2 regions of the Streptomyces thermocarboxydus genome follow, and region 1 is predicted to be linked to the other one. Evidence: riboswitches for the same ligand, from Rfam matches in the RefSeq annotation. Region 1 holds a riboswitch; the other holds the start of a gene.
What was found. Region 1 has a riboswitch for thiamine pyrophosphate ahead of AY578_RS24005 (thiamine ABC transporter substrate-binding protein). Riboswitches for the same ligand answer to the same signal wherever they lie in the genome.
Positions count from the first base shown of each region.

Region 2: it holds a riboswitch for thiamine pyrophosphate, as region 1 does, so the genes downstream of both, thiO (glycine oxidase ThiO) here and AY578_RS24005 (thiamine ABC transporter substrate-binding protein) in region 1, are expected to answer to the same signal.

Region 1 covers NZ_CP058273.1:5,163,591-5,174,503, forward strand. Annotated here, with positions in the region: gene AY578_RS23985 (phosphatidate cytidylyltransferase) at 1-320, shown strand, start outside; gene AY578_RS23990 (hypothetical protein) at 454-642, shown strand; gene AY578_RS33890 (pentapeptide repeat-containing protein) at 882-1,394, shown strand; gene rlmN (dual-specificity RNA methyltransferase RlmN) at 1,712-2,818, shown strand; TPP riboswitch at 2,843-2,948, shown strand; gene AY578_RS24005 (thiamine ABC transporter substrate-binding protein) at 3,025-4,113, shown strand; gene AY578_RS24010 (ABC transporter permease) at 4,110-5,765, shown strand; gene AY578_RS24015 (ABC transporter ATP-binding protein) at 5,766-6,815, shown strand; gene AY578_RS24020 (maleylpyruvate isomerase family mycothiol-dependent enzyme) at 6,840-7,637, shown strand; gene AY578_RS24025 (LAETG motif-containing sortase-dependent surface protein) at 7,736-8,404, opposite strand; gene AY578_RS24030 (VOC family protein) at 8,719-9,126, opposite strand; gene AY578_RS24035 (hypothetical protein) at 9,227-10,540, opposite strand; gene AY578_RS24040 (ABC transporter ATP-binding protein) at 10,522-10,913, opposite strand, start outside.
Region 2 covers NZ_CP058273.1:1,831,986-1,842,898, forward strand. Annotated here, with positions in the region: gene AY578_RS08560 (YhgE/Pip family protein) at 1-1,507, shown strand, start outside; gene AY578_RS08565 (TetR/AcrR family transcriptional regulator) at 1,543-2,172, shown strand; gene AY578_RS08570 (phytoene desaturase family protein) at 2,625-4,109, shown strand; gene AY578_RS08575 (SCO2102 family sporulation regulator) at 4,161-5,108, opposite strand; gene metF (methylenetetrahydrofolate reductase [NAD(P)H]) at 5,165-6,088, opposite strand; gene thiE (thiamine phosphate synthase) at 6,215-6,874, opposite strand; gene AY578_RS08590 (Rv2175c family DNA-binding protein) at 7,219-7,584, opposite strand; gene AY578_RS08595 (NAD(P)/FAD-dependent oxidoreductase) at 7,652-8,887, opposite strand; TPP riboswitch at 8,983-9,094, shown strand; gene thiO (glycine oxidase ThiO) at 9,092-10,258, shown strand; gene thiS (sulfur carrier protein ThiS) at 10,255-10,476, shown strand; gene AY578_RS08610 (thiazole synthase) at 10,479-10,913, shown strand, end outside.

The DNA of each region.
Region 1 (10,913 bases):
TCGCCCCGCGCATCAGCCCCGGCAAGACCCGCGAGGGCCTGCTGGGCGCGGTCGCCTTCTCGATGGCGGCGGGTGCGCTGTGCATGCAGTTCCTGATCGACGACGGCCAGTGGTGGCAGGGCCTGCTGCTGGGTCTCGCGGTCGCCGCGAGCGCCACGCTGGGCGACCTCGGCGAGTCGATGATCAAGCGCGACCTCGGCATCAAGGACATGGGCACGCTACTGCCGGGCCACGGCGGCATCATGGACCGCCTGGACTCCCTCCTGCCGACGGCCCCGGTGGTGTGGCTGCTGCTGGCGATCTTCGTGGGGGCGGGCTGAGGTTCGCGTCCTCCCCTCCTGCGGTGACATCGGGCCTCTGTCCTCTCGGACGGGGCCCGATTGCCGTGTACACGCCTCTCACGACCTGCGATCATGACCACGGGGATGGTCATACACACCGTGGGGGGACGCCGTGCGCAGCCTGATCGTGAATCTCGTGCTGGTCGTCGCAGTTTTCGCGCTGGTGCTGTTCGCGCTGGGCAGCGGCATGGGAGGGGTGGAGGTCTCCATCTGGCTGTGCGCGCTGTTGGCTTCGCTGGTGTTCGTGATCTCGCGGTACGTCCGCCGGCGCCGTGGGGTGCGGACGGAGCCGACGCACTGAGCACGTTGACCGAACTGCGTGATCGGGGCAGCGCGTCCTCAAGGGCCGCGGTCCTGGCGTTCGGTGCCTGTCACCGCCGTCTCGGCGAAGCGGAGCCTGACGGGGAGCGGGCGGACCGGCACTTCGCCCGGCTCCTCGCAGTGATCGCGGGGGCGGCGCCCTCGCAGGCGGCGGAGCGTGAGGCCGTCCAGTTGTTGCCGGCGGTGGGCAACGTGCCCGGTCACCGCTGTCCCATCTGTGTGAGGCCTGAGACACCCCTCCCCCGGCCGTCGGCCCCTGCGGGCGGTGACCTGACGGACGACGAGCGGGCGGAACACGCGGCTCGCCTGCGCGGACTGCTCTACCTGGCCTGCCCGGACGCCCCGGCCGGCGCGCTGGAGTACACCGCGGAGGCCATCACGCTGTGCGCGGAGGAGCCACCCGCGGAAGCGGTCCCGGAGGCGTCCCTTCTCGGCCGCCCCCGGCAGCCGTACGGAACGGACTTTCTGAACCTGTGCGGCGCGGACCTCCGCGGCGCGAACCTCACGGGAGCGGACCTGAGCCACGCGGACATGTACGGCGCGGACTTGTCGGGTGCGGACCTGTCCGGCGCGAACCTGAGCCACGCCAACCTGACGGGAGCGGGCCTGACCCACGCGATCCTGTCCGGCGGGGACCTGACGGACGCGGTCCTGACGGGCGCAGAGCTGACTGAAGCCGTCCTGACGGGGGCGGTGCTCGCGGGTGTTACGGACCTGCGTGTCCCGGAGTGAGGAGCGCTCGGTCCGCGAACGGCGGCCTTGGCTCACGACAACATCATGCGGGGCATCGTGGGCCTCATACGCCCGCCCCGGGCGGGCAGGGCCCGAGAAGCCGGCCATGCCGCGTATGACGATCCCGATCGAGAAGATGCGGCCCACAGCCCGTCTGACCGGCCCACGTACTTCGCACCGAGGGGCGCGCACCCCCGCCCGGGCCGTCTCCGGGCCGTCCGAGGGCGCTCAGGGGCGACCGGCTACGACCGCCCTCGACAGGTGTGGCCCCCGACACCCGCAGGTCACCCATCTCGATCTGCGACACTGGTACAGCCATGCCTAAGCCCGGAGAACTTACATTCGTCGCGCCGCGCGGAGCCAAGAAGCCGCCGCGGCATCTTGCCGATCTCACGCCTGCCGAGCGCAAGGAGGCGGTTGTCGCGGTCGGTGAGAAGCCGTTCCGTGCCAAGCAGCTCTCGCAGCACTACTTCGCGCGGTACGCGCACGATCCGGAGCAGTGGACCGACATCCCCGCCGGGTCCCGCGGGAAGCTGCGGGAAGCGCTGCTTCCCGAGCTGATGAGCGTCGTGCGGTACCTGTCCACCGACCAGGGGACCACCCGCAAGACGCTGTGGAAGCTGTTCGACGGGACGCTCGTCGAGTCCGTGCTGATGCGGTACCCGGACCGGGTCACCATGTGCATCAGCTCGCAGGCCGGCTGCGGCATGAACTGCCCGTTCTGCGCGACCGGGCAGGCGGGACTGGACCGGAACCTGTCCACCGCCGAGATCGTGCACCAGATCGTCGACGGCATGCGCGCCCTCCGTGAGGGCGAGGTGCCCGGCGGGCCCGCGCGGCTCAGCAACATCGTGTTCATGGGCATGGGTGAGCCGCTCGCCAACTACAACCGGGTGGTCGGGGCCATCCGCCGGCTCACCGACCCCGAGCCGGACGGCCTCGGGCTGTCCCAGCGCGGGATCACCGTGTCGACGGTGGGCCTCGTCCCGGCCATCCACCGGTTCTCCGACGAGGGCTTCAAGTGCCGCCTCGCGATCTCCCTGCACGCCCCCGACGACGAGCTGCGCGACACCCTCGTCCCCGTGAACACGCGGTGGAAGGTGCGCGAGGTGCTCGACGCCGGGTTCGAGTACGCGGCGAAGTCCGGGCGCCGGCTGTCCATCGAGTACGCGCTGATCCGGGACATCAACGACCAGGCGTGGCGCGGTGACCGGCTCGGGCGGATGCTCAAGGGGCGTCCCGTGCACGTCAACCTCATCCCGCTCAACCCGACGCCCGGCTCCAAGTGGACCGCGTCGCGGCCCGAGGACGAGAAGGCGTTCGTCGAGGCGATCGCCGCGCACGGTGTGCCGGTGACGATCCGGGACACCCGTGGTCAGGAGATCGACGGGGCATGTGGTCAGCTCGCCGCCACCGAGCGGTAGTCTGACCGGCGTCAACACATCTGCATATTCCGACAGGGGAGCGCCACAGCGCTGAGAGTGCGGCACCGGCCGCAGACCCTCCGAACCTGGCCCAGGTCATTCTGGGTAGGGAGATCGGTCATCACTCGAGCTGTTGCGCCCTGCCCGGGCCCCCAGGGGATCCGGGCAGGGCCGCGTCTCTTCCTGGTCACTCCAGGAGGAATCAAGTGGGCATCACCAAGAAGGTCACGGTCCTGGCCGTCGGGCTGGGGCTCGTCACGCTGTCCGCCTGCGGGTCGTCCAACAGGGACGACAGCGGCGCAGGCGGCGAGGGTTCCAAGACGGTGACCCTCGTCAGTCACAACTCGTGGGCCGTGTCCGAGGACGTCGTCGCCGCCTTCGAGAAGCAGTCCGGCTACAAGCTCAAGGTCCTTGAGGACGGCGACGCCGGGCAGGCCGTGAACAAGGCGATCCTGACCAAGGACAACCCCCAGGGCGACGTCTTCTTCGGCGTCGACAACACCCTGCTGTCCCGCGCCCTCGACAACGGCCTGTTCCAGTCCTACCAGGCCAAGGGATCGGATCAGATCCTGCCCGCGTACCGGGTCGACGAGGACAAGCACCGGGTCACCCCGGTCGACACCGGTGACGTCTGCGTCAACTACGACAAGGCGTGGTTCGAGAAGAAGAAGCTCACCCCGCCGAAGACCTTCGACGACCTGGCCAAGCCGGCCTACAAGGACCTCCTCGTCGTCGAGAACGCCGCCACCTCCTCGCCCGGCCTCGGCTTCCTGCTCGGCACCGCCGCGCAGTACGGCGACGACGGCTGGGCGGACTACTGGAAGAAGCTCAAGGCCAACGGCGTCAAGGTCGTCGACGGGTGGGAGCAGGCGTACAACGAGGAGTTCTCCGGCTCGGCCGGCGGCAAGAAGGCCAAGGCCGACCGCCCGCTCGTCGTCTCGTACGCCTCCTCGCCGCCCGCCGAGGTGATCTACGCCGACCCGCGGCCCGACACCGCCCCCACCGGCGTCGCCGAGGGCACCTGCTTCCGGCAGGTCGAGTACGCGGGTCTGCTGAGCAACGCCAAGAACCCCGAGGGCGGCAAGGCGCTGCTGGACTTCATGGCCGGCAAGACCTTCCAGGAGGACATGCCGCTCAACATGTTCGTGTACCCGGTGCGCAAGGACGCCCAGGTGCCCGAGGAGTTCGCGAAGTTCGGGCCGCAGGCGAAGGAGCCGCAGACCATGGACCCGGCGAAGATCGCCGACAACCGTGACCAGTGGGTCAAGTCGTGGACCTCGCTCGTACTGAAGTGAGCCCGCGCCGCCCCGGCTGGTGGCGCCGGAACGCGGCCCGGCTCGGTCTCATGGCCGTGCCGGCCGCGTTCTTCGCCGTCTTCTTCGCCTACCCGGTCGCCGCGATCGTCGCCCGGGGGCTGAAGACCGACGGCGGCTGGCAGCTCGGGCGGATCGCGGACGTGCTCACGCAGTCCGACATCCGCCAGGTGCTGTGGTTCACCACCTGGCAGGCCCTCGTCTCCACGGCCCTCACCCTGGTGATCGCCCTGCCCGGCGCCTACGCCCTGGCCCGTTTCGACTTCCCCGGCAAACAGGTGCTGCGCGCGGTGATCACCGTGCCGTTCGTGCTGCCGACGGTCGTCGTCGGCACCGCGTTCATGGCGCTCGTCGGGCGCGGCGGGCTGCTGGACGCATTGTGGGGCGTACGCCTGGACACCACGGTCTGGGCGATCCTCCTCGCGCACGTCTTCTTCAACTACGCCGTGGTCGTCCGCACCGTGGGCGGGCTGTGGGCGCAGCTCGACCCGCGGCAGGAGGAGGCCGCGCGGATGCTCGGCGCCTCCCGGTTCACCGCCTGGCGCACGGTCACCCTCCCGGCGCTCGCGCCCGCCGTGGCCGCCGCCGCGCTGATGGTCTTCCTCTTCACCTTCACCTCGTTCGGCGTGGTGCAGATCCTCGGCGGGCCGACCTTCTCCACCCTGGAGGTGGAGATCTACCGGCAGACCGCCGACCTCTTCGATCTCTCCACAGCAGCCGTCCTCACGCTGATCCAGTTCGTCGCCGTCGGCGCGATCCTCGCCCTGCACGCCTGGACCGTGCGGCGCCGCGAGACCGCGCTGCGGCTGGTCGACGCCTCGGTGACCGCCCGCCGTCCGCGCGGCGCCGGACAGTGGGCGCTGCTCGCCGGGGTCGTCGCCACCGTCGTCGTGCTCCTGCTCCTGCCGCTCGCCGTCCTGGTGCAGCGCTCCTTCGGCGGCGCCGGCCTCGCCTACTACCGCGCGCTGACCGAGGCGGACGGCGGGGTCTTCCTGGTCGCCCCGATCGAGGCGATCGGCAACTCGCTGAGCTACGCCGTCGCCGCCACCGTGATCGCCGTGGTGATCGGCGGTCTCGCCGCCGTCGCGCTGACCCGGCGCGACGCGGGACGGCTGGTGCGCGGCTTCGACGCGCTGCTGATGCTTCCGCTCGGCGTCTCCGCCGTGACCGTCGGCTTCGGTTTCCTCATCGCCCTCGACGAACCCCCGCTGGACCTGCGCGCCTCCTGGATCCTGGTGCCGCTCGCGCAGGCGCTGGTCGGCGTGCCCTTCGTCGTACGGACCATGCTGCCGGTGCTGCGGGCGGTGGACGTGCGGCTGCGGGAGGCGGCCTCGGTGCTGGGCGCGTCGCCGTGGCGGGCATGGCGCGAGGTGGACCTGCCGCTGGTGCGGCGGGCGCTGCTGATCGCCGCCGGGTTCGCCTTCGCCGTGTCCCTGGGGGAGTTCGGCGCGACGGTGTTCATCGCGCGGCCCGACAACCCGACCCTGCCGGTGGCCGTGGCGCGGCTGCTGGGACGGCCCGGGGACCTCAACTACGGGCAGGCGATGGCCCTGTCGACGATTCTGATGATCGTGTGCGCCGTGGCTCTGCTGGTGCTGGAGCGGCTGCGGACCGACCGGACGGGGGAGTTCTGAATGCCCACCGACAGCCCGACGCCCACCGGCAGCCTGCTGCGGCTCGAGGACGCGACCGTCCGCTTCGGCGGGCGGGCCGCGCTGGACTCCGTCGGCCTCGACGTCGCCGAGCACGAGATCGTGTGCGTCCTCGGCCCCAGCGGCAGCGGCAAGTCCACGCTGCTGCGCGCGGTCGCCGGACTCCAGCCGCTGGACGCCGGGCGGATCCTGCTCGACGGACGTGACCAGGCGGGCGTGCCCGCGCACAAGCGGGGCGTCGGGCTGATGTTCCAGGACCACCAGCTGTTCCCGCAGCGGGACGTCGGCGGCAACGTGGCCTTCGGTCTGCGTATGCACGGCACGCCCCGCGCCGAACAGACCCACCGTGTGCAGGAGTTGCTCGAGCTGGTCGGCCTGCCCGGGGCGTCCGGGCGGGCCGTCGCCGCGCTGTCCGGGGGTGAGCAGCAGCGGGTCGCGCTGGCCCGCGCGCTCGCGCCCAGCCCGCGGCTGCTGATGCTCGACGAGCCGCTCGGCCAGCTCGACCGGTCGCTCAGGGAGCGCCTTGTGGTCGAACTGCGCGAACTGTTCGGCCGGTTGGGCACCACCGTGCTGGCCGTCACGCACGACCAGGGCGAGGCGTTCGCGCTGGCCGACCGGGTGGTGGTGATGCGCGACGGGCGGATCGCCCAGTCCGGCACGCCCCTTGAGGTGTGGCAGCGGCCCGCCGACGCGTTCGTGGCCCGTTTCCTCGGCTTCGAGAACGTCGTCGAGGCGGCCGTCACCGACGGCGTCGCCGTCACGCCCTGGGGCAAGGTGCCGGTGCCGCCGGATGCCCCCGAGGGCACGCGGCCGCTGCTGGTGCGGCCCGCCGGGGTGCGGCTGGTCCCGGCCGGCGAGGGGCTGCGCTGCACGGTGACCGCGCGCACCTTCCGCGGCACCCATGTCGCCGTGCGCCTCCTGCCGGAGGACGCGCCACCGCTGGAGGCCGCCTGCGCGCTCAGGGACGCCCCTGAGGTCGGGGACGTCACCGGCGTGGAGTTCGACGCGGCGGAAATCGCCGTGCTCGGCTGATCGCCGTTGCCTAGGGTGTGCGGCATGACACGACTCGTACACACGCGCTACTGCGACGAGATCGCCCACCAGGTCGGGCAGTTGAGGGCGGTGGTGACCTCGGGGACGGACCTGTCCCGCACGGTGCCGACCACACCCGACTGGTCCGTGGAGCAGCTCGTACGGCACCTCGGCGGCGCCCTGCGCTGGGTGGCCCTGATGGTGCGGACCGGGGCCGAGAAGGAGGCCCGGGACGAGGACGTGCCCGACTTCGAGGGGCCCGAGGCGCGCGGGGACGCCGCCGCGTTGGACGCCTGGCTGGCGGAGAGCGGCGACCTGGTCGTCTCCGCCCTGCGGGAGGCGGGCCCTGACGCACGGGTGTGGAGCTGGGCGGGCGTCGACAACGCCGGCTTCTGGGCCCGCCGTATGACCCATGAGGTGACCGTGCACCGGGCGGACGCCACGCTCGCCGCCGGACTGCCCTACGACGTCGCGCCCGAGGTGGCCGCCGACGCGGTCGACGAGTGGCTGGAGATCGTGGAGTGGGCGCAGCGGACGCTCCCCGACGACGAGGTGCACGGACTGCGTGGCCCCCTGCGCACGATCCATCTGCACGCCACCGACACCGCCCCCGAGGTGAACGCCGAGTGGCTGGTGCGGCTCGACGAGGACGGGGTCTCCTGGCGCCGCGGCCACGAGAAGGCCACGGTCGCACTGCGCGGGCCGCTCACCTGGGTGCTGCTCGCCTTCTACCGCCGCATCCCGCTGGACGATCCCCGCATCGAGGTGCTCGGCGAGCGCGCGGTGCTCGAACACTGGCTGGAGCGGGCCACGTTCGGCTGAGGACGCGTACGCCACGGCGCACGTCGGGCTGACAGGCGCTCAACGGCGAGCGGCCCGCCCCCGGTTCAGGGACGGGCCGCAGGCGGTTCCGTGAGGCGTCAGCGCTGGCTGTTCGCCCCGCGGCGGCGCATGCCGAAGAACACCGCGCCGCCACCGATCGCGACCAGGGCGGCCGCGACACCGGCGATCACGCCGGTGTTGGAGTTGGCGCCGGTCTCGGCGAGGTTGGACTCACCGGCCGGGGACGGGGCGTTGTCCGACGTGTCCGCCGGGGGAGCGCTCTCCTCGGAGCTCTCCGACGGGGCCGGGGTCGGCTCCTCGCTCTCCTCGGCCGGGGCCGAGGTCTCCTGCGACGGCGTCGGCTCGGGGGACGGGGTCTCCTCGTCCTCCTTGCACGGCGTCGACGGCGTCACCAGGTTCGGCTTGATGTCCTGGTCCACGTACGGCTTGGCCGAGACGTGGATGCGGTACTCGGCGTTGGGCTTCCAGTCCTCCTCGAAGGTGATGGTGGTGCCCTCCTTGGACCCCTTGACCACCTGCTCGCCGACCTTCTCGATGTCGGCGCCGTTGTTCTGGAGGAACACGGTCACGGTGGCGGGAACGCCGGCCGGGTCGACGTCGGTGACGGTGATGACGCCCTTGTCACCGTCGCACTTGGCCTCGGCCGAGAACTCGTTGATGTTGCACGCCACGGCGTTGCCGGCGACACCGAGCGCGAGCGCGGCGGACGCGGAGACGACACCGAGGGCGCGCACGGAGCGGGTCACGGTACGGCGTGATACGGACAGAACTGCCACGTTTGTCCTTTACATGATGCGCAAATGCGGGGGGTTGAGGGAGGGGTGATGATGGATCAGCACTCCCATGAGGCTCCCAGGTCTATAAGCGCCACATAAGTAGTGTCAACGCATATGCCTACCGCAGGCCTGGGCTTTGCCTATTTGTTAACCACCCGCACGTTTACGCGCCGCGCGGACCGCGTCGATCCGGCCGAAGCGTCCGAGAACCGTCACCATCCGTGCGTACGACCGCAGTTGGGGTGGCGCCAGGTCAACAGCCCTGCCGCCACCCTACGTCGGCCTCAGCCCTCGATCGCCGCCGGGTCCATCCAGACGACCTCCCAGGTGTGGCCGTCGAGGTCGTCGAAGGAGCGGCCGTACATGAAACCGAGGTCCTGGGTGTCGCCGGCCACGGTGCCGCCCGCCGCCAGCGCCTTCTCCACCAGCTCGTCGACCTTCTCCCGGCTCTCGGCGCTCAGCGCCAGCAGCACCTCGCTGCTCTTGCGGGCGTCCGCGATCTCCTTCTTCGTGAACTGCGCGTACTTCTCCTTCGTCAGCAGCATCGCGATGATCGTGTCGCTGATCACGACGGACGCCGTGGACTCGTCGCTGAACTGCTCGTTGATGGAGTAGCCGAGCGCCGTGTAGAACTTCCGCGACGCGTCGATGTCCTCGACGGGCAGGTTCACGAAGATCATCTGCTGGTACATGACGGGGCCTCTCCCTCGCACTGTTGCCGTTTGAGGGGGTAGACCGAAGGGCCGCGCGGAACTCATCGCGCCGAGGGAAGGTTTTTTCGCCCGTCCTCGCTCAGCCGCCCAGCGGCCACGCCGACAGTTCGGCCACCGCCACGGTGAGCGGCCCGAACAGGGCGAGCAGCGCGACCGCGCGCAGGACGGCGGCCCGGCGCAGCGTGCCCGCGGGCGCCCCCAGCCGCCGCAGCGAGGCCGTGGTGTCGGCGTGCGCCTGCTTCGCCTCGACGGCCGCCGTGAGCAGAGTCGCCACCGTGCAGCCGGCCACCAGCAGCACCCCGAGCACCACGAGCGGACCGGCCGACGGGTCGTCCCGGTCGTGCAGCGACGCCATCGCGTACGCGGCCGACACCACCGCGCAGACCACACCCAGCGGGCGTCCGATGCGCGTCGCCTCCGTCATCAGCACGCGCCCGGCCAGCAGCCGCAGCGCGCCCGGCCGCACGGCCTGGAGCAGCCGCCCGCACAGGTGGGCGAGCGCGGGACCGACCAGGGCCAGTCCGAGGGAGGTCAGGGCCAGCCCGAGGAACGCGGCCGGACCGCCCCCGGAGCCGGTACGGCTCGTCAGCGCCTCCACCGCCACCCCCACCGCGAGCACCGCGACACCCCACGGCAGCCCCGACGGCGCCGCGGTCGGCACGGGCGGCGGGACGACGGCGGGGGAGCCGTCGGCGGTCTCCTCGGCCGCTTCGCCCTGTGTACCGTCCTGCTCCTGCGCCTCCGTGGCCGTGCTCCGTGCGCGCGCCGCGGCCCCGAACTGCCGCCCGAACCGCCCGTATGCGCCGAAGGACTCCCGCGCCGGGGTGCGCCGGTAGGCGCCGAACCGGCCGTACGTCCGTGCCGCCCGGCCCGCGCCCGTCACCGGCTCGCGCGGCCGCAGCGACATCGCCACCGCCGTGGACGCGCTCAGCGGCACCAGGGCCAGCAGGGTCAGCGCGGCCGGCAGCGGCAGGGGACGCCCGGCCGCCAGGAACTCCCGTGCGCCCCCGCCGAGGGGCATGCCGGTCAGGTCGCCGCGCAGCTGGAGGAAGACCAGCAGTGCCAGCACGGAACCGATCAGACAGGACGCGGCCGTGGTCGCCGCGGAGATCGCCATCAGCTTGACCGGGCCGAGCCCGACCGCCGACAGACCGGGCCGGGGCCGGGTCGCCGGATCGGTGCGGGCGACCGCGACCGCGAGATAGACGGTGGCCGCCAGCGGGGCCGTGCACCAGGCCAGCCGGAGCGCGGAGGCGGCGGGGTCGGGGTGGCTCAGGGCGTGGCCGAGGGCGCTCAGCAGCAGGAAACCCGTGCCGGCCGAGGCGCCCGCGACGAGGAGCCTGCGGATCTGGACGGCGGGCTGGGCCCCGAGGGTCAAACGGAGAGCGAGCACGCCGCCCGGCCTTCCGACTCGGCCGGTCCGGAGACCGGGGGGAGGTGCACGGTCCGTACGCACCGCCCGTCGAGCAGCGACACCGTGCGGTCGGCGAGGGCGGCGGTCTGCGCCTCGTGCGTCGCGAGGACCACGGTGATGCCGTGCGAGCGGGCCGCCGTGGTGAGGGTGCGCAGCACATGGGTGCGGTCGACGCGGTGCAGCGGCGCGGTCGGCTCGTCGGCGAACAGCACCGACGGCGCCGGGGCCAGCGCGCGGGCGATGCACACCCGCTGGCGCTCCGCGTGCGTCAGCTCCACGGGGTGCTTGCCCGCCCGGTCGCCGACGTCGAGGCGCTCCAGCCACTCCAGGGCGGCGGCCTTGGCACGGCGGC
Region 2 (10,913 bases), 3.3 Mb from region 1:
CGGGGGCATCGGCAAGGCGGAGAAGGGCTCCAAGGACCTCGCCGCCGGTCTGAAGGACGCCCGCGCGGGCAGCGGCAAGCTGTCCAAGGGCCTGAAGGACCTGCACAAGGGCGCGGGCTCCCTGGAGGACGGCTCCGGGAAGGTCGCGGACGGCACGCAGAAGCTCGCCGACAAGGTGAACGCGCTCAACGCGGAGGCGGGCCCGTTCCTGAAGAGGAACGAGAAGGCCATCGGGGAGACGGCGCGCTTCGTCGCGGACACGGCGGGGCGGCTGCGGGACGACCTGGACGCGCTGGCGGAGAAGGCGCCCGCCGCCGCGAAGGACGCCCGTGAGGCGTCCGGCACCCTGGACACGCTGTACCGCGAGCGCTGCGAGGACGCCGTCCTGCCCGACCCGGCCTGCCCGGAGCTGAAGAAGGCCAAGGAGGCGGCGGCGACCGCCTCGTCCGTCGCGGACGACGTCAGCGGTCTGGTCACCGGGCACCGCGCGGAGCTGAAGAAGCTCGACGGGCACCTCGCCACCCTGGAGAAGCAGGCGCGTGCCCTCGCCGACCGGGCCCCGCACCTCTCCGAGGACCTCGAGGACGCCGTCAGCAAGATCAACAAGCTGAACAGCGGCGCCGGGAAGGTCGCGGCGGGCGCGAAGAAGCTCAACAAGGGTCTCGCCACCGCCGAGACGGGCGCCCGGGACCTGGACAAGGGCGTCAGCAGGCTGAAGACGGGCGCGGACGACCTGAGCGGCGGCCTCTTCAAGCTGGTCGACGGCTCCGAGCAGCTGGCCGGCGGTCTGCACGAGGGCGCCGAGCAGATCCCCGACTACGACAAGGCCGAGCGCGACGAGCGCACCGAGGTGATGGCCGACCCGGTCCGTCTGATCTCCCAGGACCTGCACAAGGCGCCCAACTACGGCACCGGTTTCGCCCCGTACTTCATTCCGCTGTCGCTGTGGGTGGGCGCGATGGTGGCGTACATGCTGATCGCGCCGATGAACCGGAGGGCGCTCGCGGCAGGGGCCTCCGCGTGGCGGATCGCGCTTGCGGGCTGGCTGCCGGTGGTGGCGATCGGGGTGCTGCAGACGGTGGCGCTGATGTCGGTGCTGCACTGGGGGCTGGGGCTGCAGATGGCGCGGGCGGCCGGGACGGTGGGCTTCCTGTTCCTGGTGACGGCGTGCTTCGCGGCGCTCGTGCAGTGGCTCAACGCCCGCTTCGGAGCGGCCGGCCGGATCCTGGTGCTGGCGCTGCTGATGCTCCAGCTCACCTCGGCGGGCGGCACGTACCCCGTGCAGACCAGTCCGGACTTCTTCAACGCGCTGCACCCCTTCCTGCCGATGACCCATGTCGTGGAGGCGCTGCGGCGGCTGATCTCGGGCGGCGGGCTCGGTCCCGTGTGGACGGCCTGCGCGGTGCTGGCGGCCTTCACGGCCGGCGCGCTCGCGCTGACCGCGCTGTCGGCCCGCCGCCGGCAGGTGTGGACGCTCGACCGGCTGCACCCGGAGCTGAGCCTGTGAACCGGCCGGCCGGAGCTCCTGTGAGAATCAGGGCCATGGAACGCAGCAGCACCACGCCGGGCGGCAGCGCCCGCCGCGAGGCCACCCGGCAGAAGCTCTACGAGGCGGCCGTCACGCTCATCGCCGAGCAGGGGTTCTCCGCCACCACCGTGGACGAGATCGCCGAGCGGGCGGGCGTCGCGAAGGGCACCGTCTACTACAACTTCGCGAGCAAGTCGGTCCTCTTCGAGGAGCTGCTGCGGCACGGGGTCGGTCTGCTGACCGACTCGCTGCGGGAGGCGGCCGAGCGGACGGAACGGGAGGGCGGGAGCAAGGTCGACGCCCTGGACGCCATGATCCGGGCGGGGCTGGTCTTCATCGACCGCTACCCGGCCTTCACACAGCTGTACGTGGCGGAGCTGTGGCGTACCAACCGGGCCTGGCAGTCCACGCTGATGGTGGTGCGGCAGCAGGCCGTGGCGGTGGTCGAGGGGGTGCTGCGCGAGGGCGTGGCGGCCGGGGAGTTCAGCGAGGAGATCGACGTGCCGCTGACGGCGGCGGCGCTGGTCGGCATGGTGCTGGTGGCGGCGCTGGACTGGAAGTCGTTCCAGCCGGAGCGGTCCCTGGACGACGTGCACGCGGCGCTGTCGCGGCTGCTGCAGGGCCGGGTCAGCGGCCGCGGCTGACCCGCACGGGCGCCGGACACGCGAAGGCGCCGGTCCGTCGGTGGCCGCGTCCCCCGCGGCCACCGGCCGGGCCGGCGCCTCCCTGTTCCCCCGTTGCTCCCCCGTGATCCCCCGTACGTCCCCCCGTGGAACCCCCGTTGCGGTCGTTCCCCCGGGTTCCCCCGTGCCTCGCTCCCGCCGACGACGCCGGCGGAAGGAGCGGATCGCGGGCCGGTCCCCGTTCCGGCGCCCCGTGTCGCCGGTGCCGTGGGCCCGGGCCCCCTCTCCGTGGTCTCCACTCTTCCGTTCCCGCTGGTCCGGGCCCATCCGCCGCCGTACTCATCTCACCGGCTAGGTACGGGTACTCACTCCTGGGCTCCCGGGCCCACCACGGCGCGCGCCCGCACGGTCACGCTGCGGGGGCGCGGATACTCGGGGACGGGCCCTGACCGGCGGCGGATAAAGTCCCTGGCATGGCACGGATTGCGGTGATCGGCGCCGGCGTGGGCGCGCTGGCGGCCGCCGCCCGGCTGGCCGTCGCGGGCCACCGGGTGGCGGTGTACGAGCGGACGGAGACGTACGGCGGTGCGCTGCGCCGCCGGGAGCGGGACGGGTTCGTCTTCGACACGGGCCCCGGGCTGCTGCCGCTGCCGGCCGTGTACCGGGACCTGTTCGTGAAGACGGGCCGGGAGCCGCTGGAGGAGTGCGTCGAGCTGGTGCAGGCCGACCCGTCGTCGCACCACGTCTTCGCGGACGGCACCCGGGTGTCCCTGCCGAACGCCTCCCGCGCGGGCGTGGTCGCGGCGGTGGAGGAGGCGCTGGGCGCGGACGCGGCTCGGCGCTGGGGCGACTTCCTGGTGCGGGCCCGCGAGGCCTGGGACCGGGCGCGCCGCCCGCTCCTCGAGGAGCCGCTGTGGCCCAACTGGGAGGTGCTGGCCGGGCGCGAGCCCTATCCGGCGGTCCCGCACCGGCGGCTGCTGCGCCTGCGCACGGCGGCCACGCTCGCGGAGGTCGGCGAGTGGGAGCTGCGCGACCCGCGGCTGCGGGCCCTGTTGGAGAGCCACGCTCTGGCGTTCGGCCTGGACCCGCGGACGACGCCGGCGAGCGCGGCGGTGCTGCCGTACATGGAGCACGCCTTCGGCACCTGGTACGTGCGCGGCGGGCTGCGGGAGCTGGCGCGGGCGATGTACGAGCGGTGCCTGGCCCGCCGGGTGGAGTTCCACTTCGGCGCGGAGGTCACCGCGGTACGCGAGAAGGACGGCCGGGCGGCGGGCGTCGAACTCGCCGACGGCACGGCGGTGGAGGCGGACCTGGTGGTCGCGGGGGTCGGCCCCGGGGTGCTGGAGCGGATGTGCGGCACGCGGCTTCGCGGGGAGGGCGAGGTGCCGGCCCGGCGGGAGGGGGCGAGCCGGACGACGGTCCTGCTGGCGCTGCGCGGCGCCCGCCCGGAGGGCGCCCCGCACCGCACGGTGGTGCACACCCGGGACCGTGACGCGGAGCTGGACGCGCTCGCCGGCGGCCGACTGCCGGGCGAGCCGACGGTGACGGTGCTGCGTCCTGACGACCCGGCGCTGGTCCCGGACGCCGGGCACGAGGCGGTGACCGTGACGGCGATGACGCCCGCGGGGGCGGACGGCGCCGAGGAGTTCGCGGAGCGGATGGTGACGGCCGCCGAGCGGGCCGTGCCGGATCTGCGGGACCGGCTGCTGTGGCACGAGGTGCGCACACCTCAGGACGTCGAGCGGGAGACGGGCGCGGAGGGCGGCGCGGTGCCGGCGCCGGCGCTCGCGGCGGCCGACGGCCGGTTCCTGCACGCGTCCAACACCACGCGTCTGCCGGGGCTGTTCACCGTCGGCGGCTGGTCGCACCCCGGCGGCGGGCTGCCGCACGCCGGGATGTCGGGGGCGCTGGTCGCCGGACTGATCGTGGAGGGGCCCAACTTCCGCGGCTCGCAGTGAACGCGGGCCGGGGCGCGGGCGGTTGAGGGGTCCCCTCGGCCGCCCGCCCGCTCAGTAGCGGTACTGCTCGTCGTACCCGTTGCCCTGCGTGCCCTGTTGCTGGCCGCCGTCCTGGTACGGGTACTGCTGCTCCGGCGGGAGCTCGCCGCCGTACGGGTCGTCGGCGCCGCGCTGCTGCGGCACCCACAGGCCGCCGGCCGGGGTCTCGCCGCCGTAGCCGCCCGTCGCGTACGGGTCCTGGGCAGCGTAGCCCTGCTGGGCGTACTGCTGGTCCGTGTAGCCCGTGTCATAGGCGCCGCCGCCGTAGGTGGCGTTGCCGATGTACGGGTCGGAGTACGCGGCGTACTGCTGGCCCGTGTCGTAGCCCTGCTGCTGCCCGTAACCGGAGTAGTCGTAGGCGTAATTGGGGTCGGCGGTCTGCGCGGTCGCGGCGTACTGGTCCTGGCCGGCGTACTGGTCCTGGCCCGCGTACTGGTCCTGGCCCGCGTAGCCCTGGTCGCCGTAGACGCCGTAGGAGCCGGTGTCGTCGGGCAGCGGCTGCGGTTCGTAGACGGCGGAGGACTCCGCGGGCGTCTGACGGTCGGCGGCGGGGGTGAAGACGTCGTCGCGGTCGTAGTCGTCGTCGGCGCCGTAACCGGGCGTCACCGGGCCGGTGTCGAACGCGTCGGCGCGGTCGCCGGACGCCTCGAGGTCGGTGACCTCCAGCGTCGGCTCGTCGCGGCGCCCCTTCACGGCGGACAGCATCGGCGCGTTGACCGCCCAGCCGGCCTGGAAGCCGCGGCGGAACGACAGCGTGACGTAGGTCTGCCCGACGGCGAAGGCGGCGGCGCCCAGCCCGATCACCACCACGGACGGGATCAGCACGCCGAACACGACGCCGAGGAACCCGACGAAGGCGAGCAGCCGCCAGCGCAGGCGCGCCTTGTACTGCAGCAGCACCTCACCCAGCAACCACAGCGCGACGATGCCGAACGCGATGTAGAGGACCGTCCAGCCCATGTACGCCCCTCTCCCAGTGGTCGCTACGCAGTGTGTCGTATGCGCGTGCGACCGGTCTAGGCCTGCGGCGGGTGGTGCAGGCCCAGGTTCTCGTAGATTTCCAGCGTCGCCGTGGAGTTGTTGAGCGTGATGAAGTGCAGACCGGGCACTCCCTCGGCCAGCAGCCGCGCGCAGAACTCCGTGGCGAAGTCGATACCGATGGAGCGTACCGCCGCCGGATCGTCCTTCGCTGCGAGGATCCGCTCTTTCAGGGCGTCGGGGAACACCGCATTACTGAGCTTTGGCAACCGTTCCAGCATCTTCACGCTGGTCACGGGCATGACCTCGGGAATCACGGGCGTCTCGCAGCCCGCCGCGTCGACTCGGTCACGCAGCCGCAGGTACGACTCCGGCTGGAAGAACATCTGGGTGATCGCGTAGTCCGCGCCGGCCCGGCACTTGTCCACGAAGTGGGCCACGTCGGTGTCCCAGTCCGCGGACCTCGGGTGCATCTCGGGGAAGGCGGCGACGCCCACGCAGAAGTCGCCCGACTCCTTGATGAGCCGCACCAGTTCGGCCGCGTAGGTGAGGCCCTGGGGGTGCGGGACCCAGTCGCCCATCGGGTCGCCGGGCGGGTCGCCGCGCACGGCGAGCATGTTGCGGATCCCGGCGTCGGCGTACTGGCCGATGATGTTGCGCAGTTCGGCGACGGAGTGCTCCACCGCCGTAAGGTGCGCGACCGGGGTGAGGGTGGTGTCGGCGGCGATCTGCTCGGTCGCCTTCACCGTGCCGGCCCGGGTGGAGCCGCCCGCGCCGTAGGTCACGGAGACGAAGCTGGGGGCGACGGCCTCGATCCTGCGGAGCGCGTTCCAGAGGTTGCGCTCGCCCTTCTCCGTCTTGGGGGCCCAGAACTCGAACGAGTACGTCCGCTTCCCCGTCGCAAGCATGTCGCGCACGGTGCGTGCGCGGTCCGTTCTGGTGGATGCGGTTCCGAGGGCCATACGGGCAGCGTAGCCACGGGTGGGCGGGGTCCCAACCAGAAGCGGGATATTTGTCTGATTTGCCGACTTGCTGTCCACAGTGTGGACAGAGTTGAGACGCGTCGGCGGTTTTCGGGGCGGTGCTGGTCAGCCCGCGTCCGCGGCCTCGCGTACGCGCCTGGCCAGCTCGGCGGCCGCGGCGCCCGGGTCGTCCGCCTCGGTGAGGGCGCGGACCACGACCACTCTGCGGGCGCCGGCGTCCAGCACCTGGTCGAGGTTGGCCAGGTCGATGCCGCCGATCGCGAACCAGGGGCGGTCGGTGGAGAGCTTGGCGGTGTACCGGACGAGGTCCAGGCCGGGGGCGGGACGGCCGGGCTTGGTGGGGGTGGGCCAGCAGGGGCCGGTGCAGAAGTAGTCCACGCCGGGCTGGACGGCGGCCGCGGCGGCCTCGTCCTCGGCGTGGGTGGAACGGCCGATGAGTATGCCGTCGCCGAGGATCGCCCGGGCGGCGGGCACGGGGAGGTCGCCCTGGCCGAGGTGGAGGACGTCGGCGCGGGCCGCGTGGGCGACATCGGCGCGGTCGTTGACCGCGAGCAGTCTGCCGTGACGGGCGCAGGCGTCGGCGAAGACCTCGAGGTGCTCGAGCTCTTCGGCGGCCTCCATGCCCTTGTCGCGGAGCTGGACGATGTCCACGCCGTGGGCGAGGACGGCGTCCAGGAAGTCGGGGAGGTCGCCTTGGCGCTTGCGGGCGTCGGTGCAGAGGTAGACGCGGGCGTCGGTGAGGTGGGTGCGTGGAGCGTGGGTCATGGGTTCCCCCCGGGGTTGGGTCGCGCTGCGGGCGGGCTCGTCGGCGGAACCCTATGTCGTGCCTGGCGGCACGTGGGATCCGGGAGCGGCGGCTCGCGCCGCTCCCGGTCGGGGGTCCCTAGGGGTGCGTGGGGCTGAGCGCGCAGTTCCCCCGCGCCCCTTGGGGCGTTCGTTCCCTGCGGGTGCGTGGGGGCTGAGCGCGCAGTTCCCCGCGCCCCTCAGGGGGTCACCGGAACGTCGGTCGGACCGTACGGGCCCGGCGTCGCGCGATTCTGCCCCTGCGGGTACGTGGGGGTCGGGCGCGCAGTTCCCCGCGCCCCTCGGGGCGTCACGGGGAACGTGCGTCAGACGGCCAGGGCCTGGGCCCTGCGCTTCACCTCCGTGCCGCGGTTCTCCGCGAGGGCCTGCGCGGGGGTGCCCGGCAGGCTGGGGTCGGGGGTGAAAAGCCACTCCAGCATCTCTTCGACCGTGAAGCCGTCGTCCCGCAGGAGCGTCAGGGTCCCGGTCAGGCCCTTGACGATCTTGTCCCCGTCGATGAAGGCGGCGGGGACGTGCAGCGCGCGGTTCTCACCCCGGCGTACGGCGATGAGCTGGCCCTCCTTGACCAGCTGCCGGACGCGCGTCACCTCGACGCCGAACTTCTCGGCGATGTCGGGGAGGGTGAGCCAGGCGGGGACGAGAGCATCGATCTTTGCGTCAATCTCGGTCACGGGACAAGCCTGCCACCTGCCACCGACAGTCGGAAGCCAGCCCCGTCCCGGCGCGCGGGCGCGTCGGTCAGAGCGTCGCCGACTTCAGCGGCCGCGCCGGGTCCGCGACCCGCTCCGAGTCCAGCGCCGCGCCCGACTCGATCAGCCGCCGCCCCTGCGCCAGGTCCCGGGGCCGCCCCACCGCGAGCAGCGCGACCAGCCGGTCCTCGCGCAGCCAGCACACGCTCCACGCCGGGCCGGCCGGGTCCCCGCGCCACACCGTGCGGTCGGCGTGCGCGTGGTGCCCGGCGTACTGCACGAACCGCCCGAACTGCTCGGACCAGAAGTACGGCACCGGGTCGTACACCTCACGCTCCTCGGGCCCGCCGACGATGTTCGCGGCGACCGTGCGGGGCCCCTGGAGGGCGTTGTCCCAGTGGTGGACGAGGAGGCGCTCGCCGTAGCGGGCGGAGGGGAAAGACGCGCAGTCGCCGACGGCGTACACGTCGGGCAGGGAGGCCGCCAGATACTCGTCGGCGAGGACCTCGCCGTGCGGGCCGAGGGCGATCCCGGACCCGGCCAGCCAGGCGGTGGCGGGGCGGGCGCCGATGCCGACGACGACCGCGCCGGCGGGCAGCCGGGTGCCGTCGTCGAGGAGCACGGCGCCGGGCTCGACGCGCTCCACGCGCGCGTGGGTGCGCAGCGTGACGCCGGCCTCCGCGTACCAGGCGGTCATCGGCGCGGTCACCTCCGCGGGCAGCACGTCCGCCAGCGGCCGTTCCTCGGCCTCGACGACGGTGACCGCGCAGCCCGCCTCCCGGGCGGCCGTGGCGAACTCCGCGCCGATCCAGCCCGCGCCCACCACCACGATGTCGTGCCGCTCGGCGAGCACCGGCCGCAGGCGTACGGCGTCGTCCAGGGTGCGCAGCAGATGCACGCCGGGCACGCCCTCGGCGCCGGGCAGCCGCAGCGGTTCCGCGCCGGTGGCGATCACCAGCACGTCGTACGGGACGGGCCCGGCCTCGGTGTCCAGCTCGTGGTCGCCGGCGCGCAGTCCCGTCACCTCGCAGCCGAGCCGCAGCTCGATCCCGAGCTCCTCGAAGTCCACGTCGAAGGCCGAGCTCTCGGCGGTGCCCAGCAGCACCGCCTTCGACAACGGCGGCCGGTCGTACGGCTGGTGGGGCTCCGCGCCGATCAGTGTCACCGCGCCGGTGAAGCCCCGCTCCCGCAGCGCCGCGGCGGTCTGCACGCCCGCCATGCCCGCGCCCGCCACCACGACCCGGCGCGGCGCGGCCCGTCCCGGTTCCTGCGTCTGCTCGCTCACCCGCTCACCATAGACACCCGTGCCCGCCGCGCCGGACCGCTGCCGCGCGGGGTCCCTTACGGGTGCGGCGCGGCGCGGGCTAGGGTGGCCCGCGTACACGCACTCGCGGGAGCCCGGACGCACCGGGCTGAGAGGGAGGCTGGCGGCCTCCGACCGTACGAACCTGATCCGGGTCATGCCGGCGAAGGGAGGGGCTGGACGCCCATGTCGCGCACGCGTACCTCAGACGTCCTCGTCGTCGGGGGCGGGATCATCGGTCTGGTGACGGCCTGGCGGGCCGCGCAGGCCGGTCTCGCCACGACGGTCGTGGACCCGCAGCCGGGCGGCGGCGCCGCCCGGGTGGCGGCCGGGATGCTGGCCGCCGTCACCGAACTGCACCACGGCGAGCAGACGCTCCTCGGCCTCAACCTGGCCTCCGCCCGCCGCTATCCCGACTTCGCGGCCGAGCTGTCCGACCGCACCGGCCAGGACCTCGGCTACCGCCGCTGCGGCACCCTCGCCGTGGCGCTCGACGCCGACGACCGCGCCCATCTGCGCGAGCTGCACGCCCTGCACGAGCGCTCCGGGCTCGACTCGCAGTGGCTGACCGGGCGGGAGTGCCGGCGCCTGGAGCCGATGCTCGCGCCGGGGGTGCGCGGCGGGCTGCGGGTGGACGGCGACCACCAGATCGACCCGCGCCGGCTGGCGTCCGCGCTGCTGACCGCCTGCGAGCGGGCCGGTGTCACGCTGCACCGCGCCTGGGCCGAGCGGCTCACCGTCCGCCGTGACCGCGCCGCCGGCGTGGTCACGGCGGACGGCGACGAGCTGGGCGCGGGCCAGGTGGTGCTGGCCGGCGGCAGCTGGAGCGGGCGGCTGGCGGGCGTGCCCGCGGAGGTGCTGCCTCCGGTGCGTCCGGTGAAGGGGCAGGTGCTGCGACTGACCATGCCGGACCGTCCCGGGCCGTTCCTGAGCCGCACGGTGCGCGCGGTGGTGCGCGGCAGCCACGTCTACCTGGTGCCGCGTGAGAGCGGCGAGCTGGTGATCGGCGCGACCAGCGAGGAGATGGGCTGGGACACCACGGTCACCGCGGGCGGCGTCTACGAGCTGCTGCGCGACGCCCACGAGCTGGTGCCGGGACTCACCGAGCTGCCGCTCACCGAGACGCTCGCGGGACTGCGCCCCGGCTCCCCCGACAACGCGCCGCTGCTCGGCCCGACCGGCCTCGACGGGCTGCTCCTCGCCACCGGGCACCACCGCAACGGCGTGCTGCTGACGCCGGTCACCGGCGACGTCATGGCGCGGGTGCTGACCACCGGCGAGCTGCCCGACGAGGCCCTCCCGTTCACCCCCCGGCGCTTCGGCGCCCCCGTCCTCGCGGAGCAGTCCGTATGAACGCCCCGGTCACCACGGTCACCGTCACCGTCAACGGCGAGCCCCGGGAGTTCCCGCCCGGCACGGCCCTCGACCTCGTCGTCAGGTCGCTCACCGCGGCGCCCTCCGGGGTGGCCGCCGCCCTCAACGAAACCGTCGTCCCACGCGCGCAGTGGCCCGCCACCCCCCTGTCCGAAGGGGACCGGGTGGAGGTCCTCACCGCCGTCCAAGGAGGCTGACCATGGCCGACGATCCCCTCGTCCTCGGCGACCGGACCTTCACGTCCCGGCTGATCATGGGCACCGGCGGGGCGCCGAGCCTCGACGTGCTGGAACGGGCCCTGGTGGCGTCCGGCACGGAGCTGACGACCGTCGCGATGCGGCGGGTGGACCCCTCGGTGCAGGGGTCGGTGCTGTCGGTGCTGCGGAAGCTGGGCGTGGAGGTGCTGCCGAACACCGCCGGCTGCTTCACCGCCGGGGAGGCCGTGCTCACCGCGCGGCTGGCCCGGGAGGCACTGGGCACGGACCTGGTGAAACTGGAGGTCGTGGCGGACGAGCGCACCCTGCTGCCGGACCCGGTGGAGCTGCTGGACGCGGCGGAGACCCTGGTCGACGACGGGTTCACGGTGCTGCCGTACACCAACGACGACCCGGTGCTGGCGCGGAAGCTGGAGGAT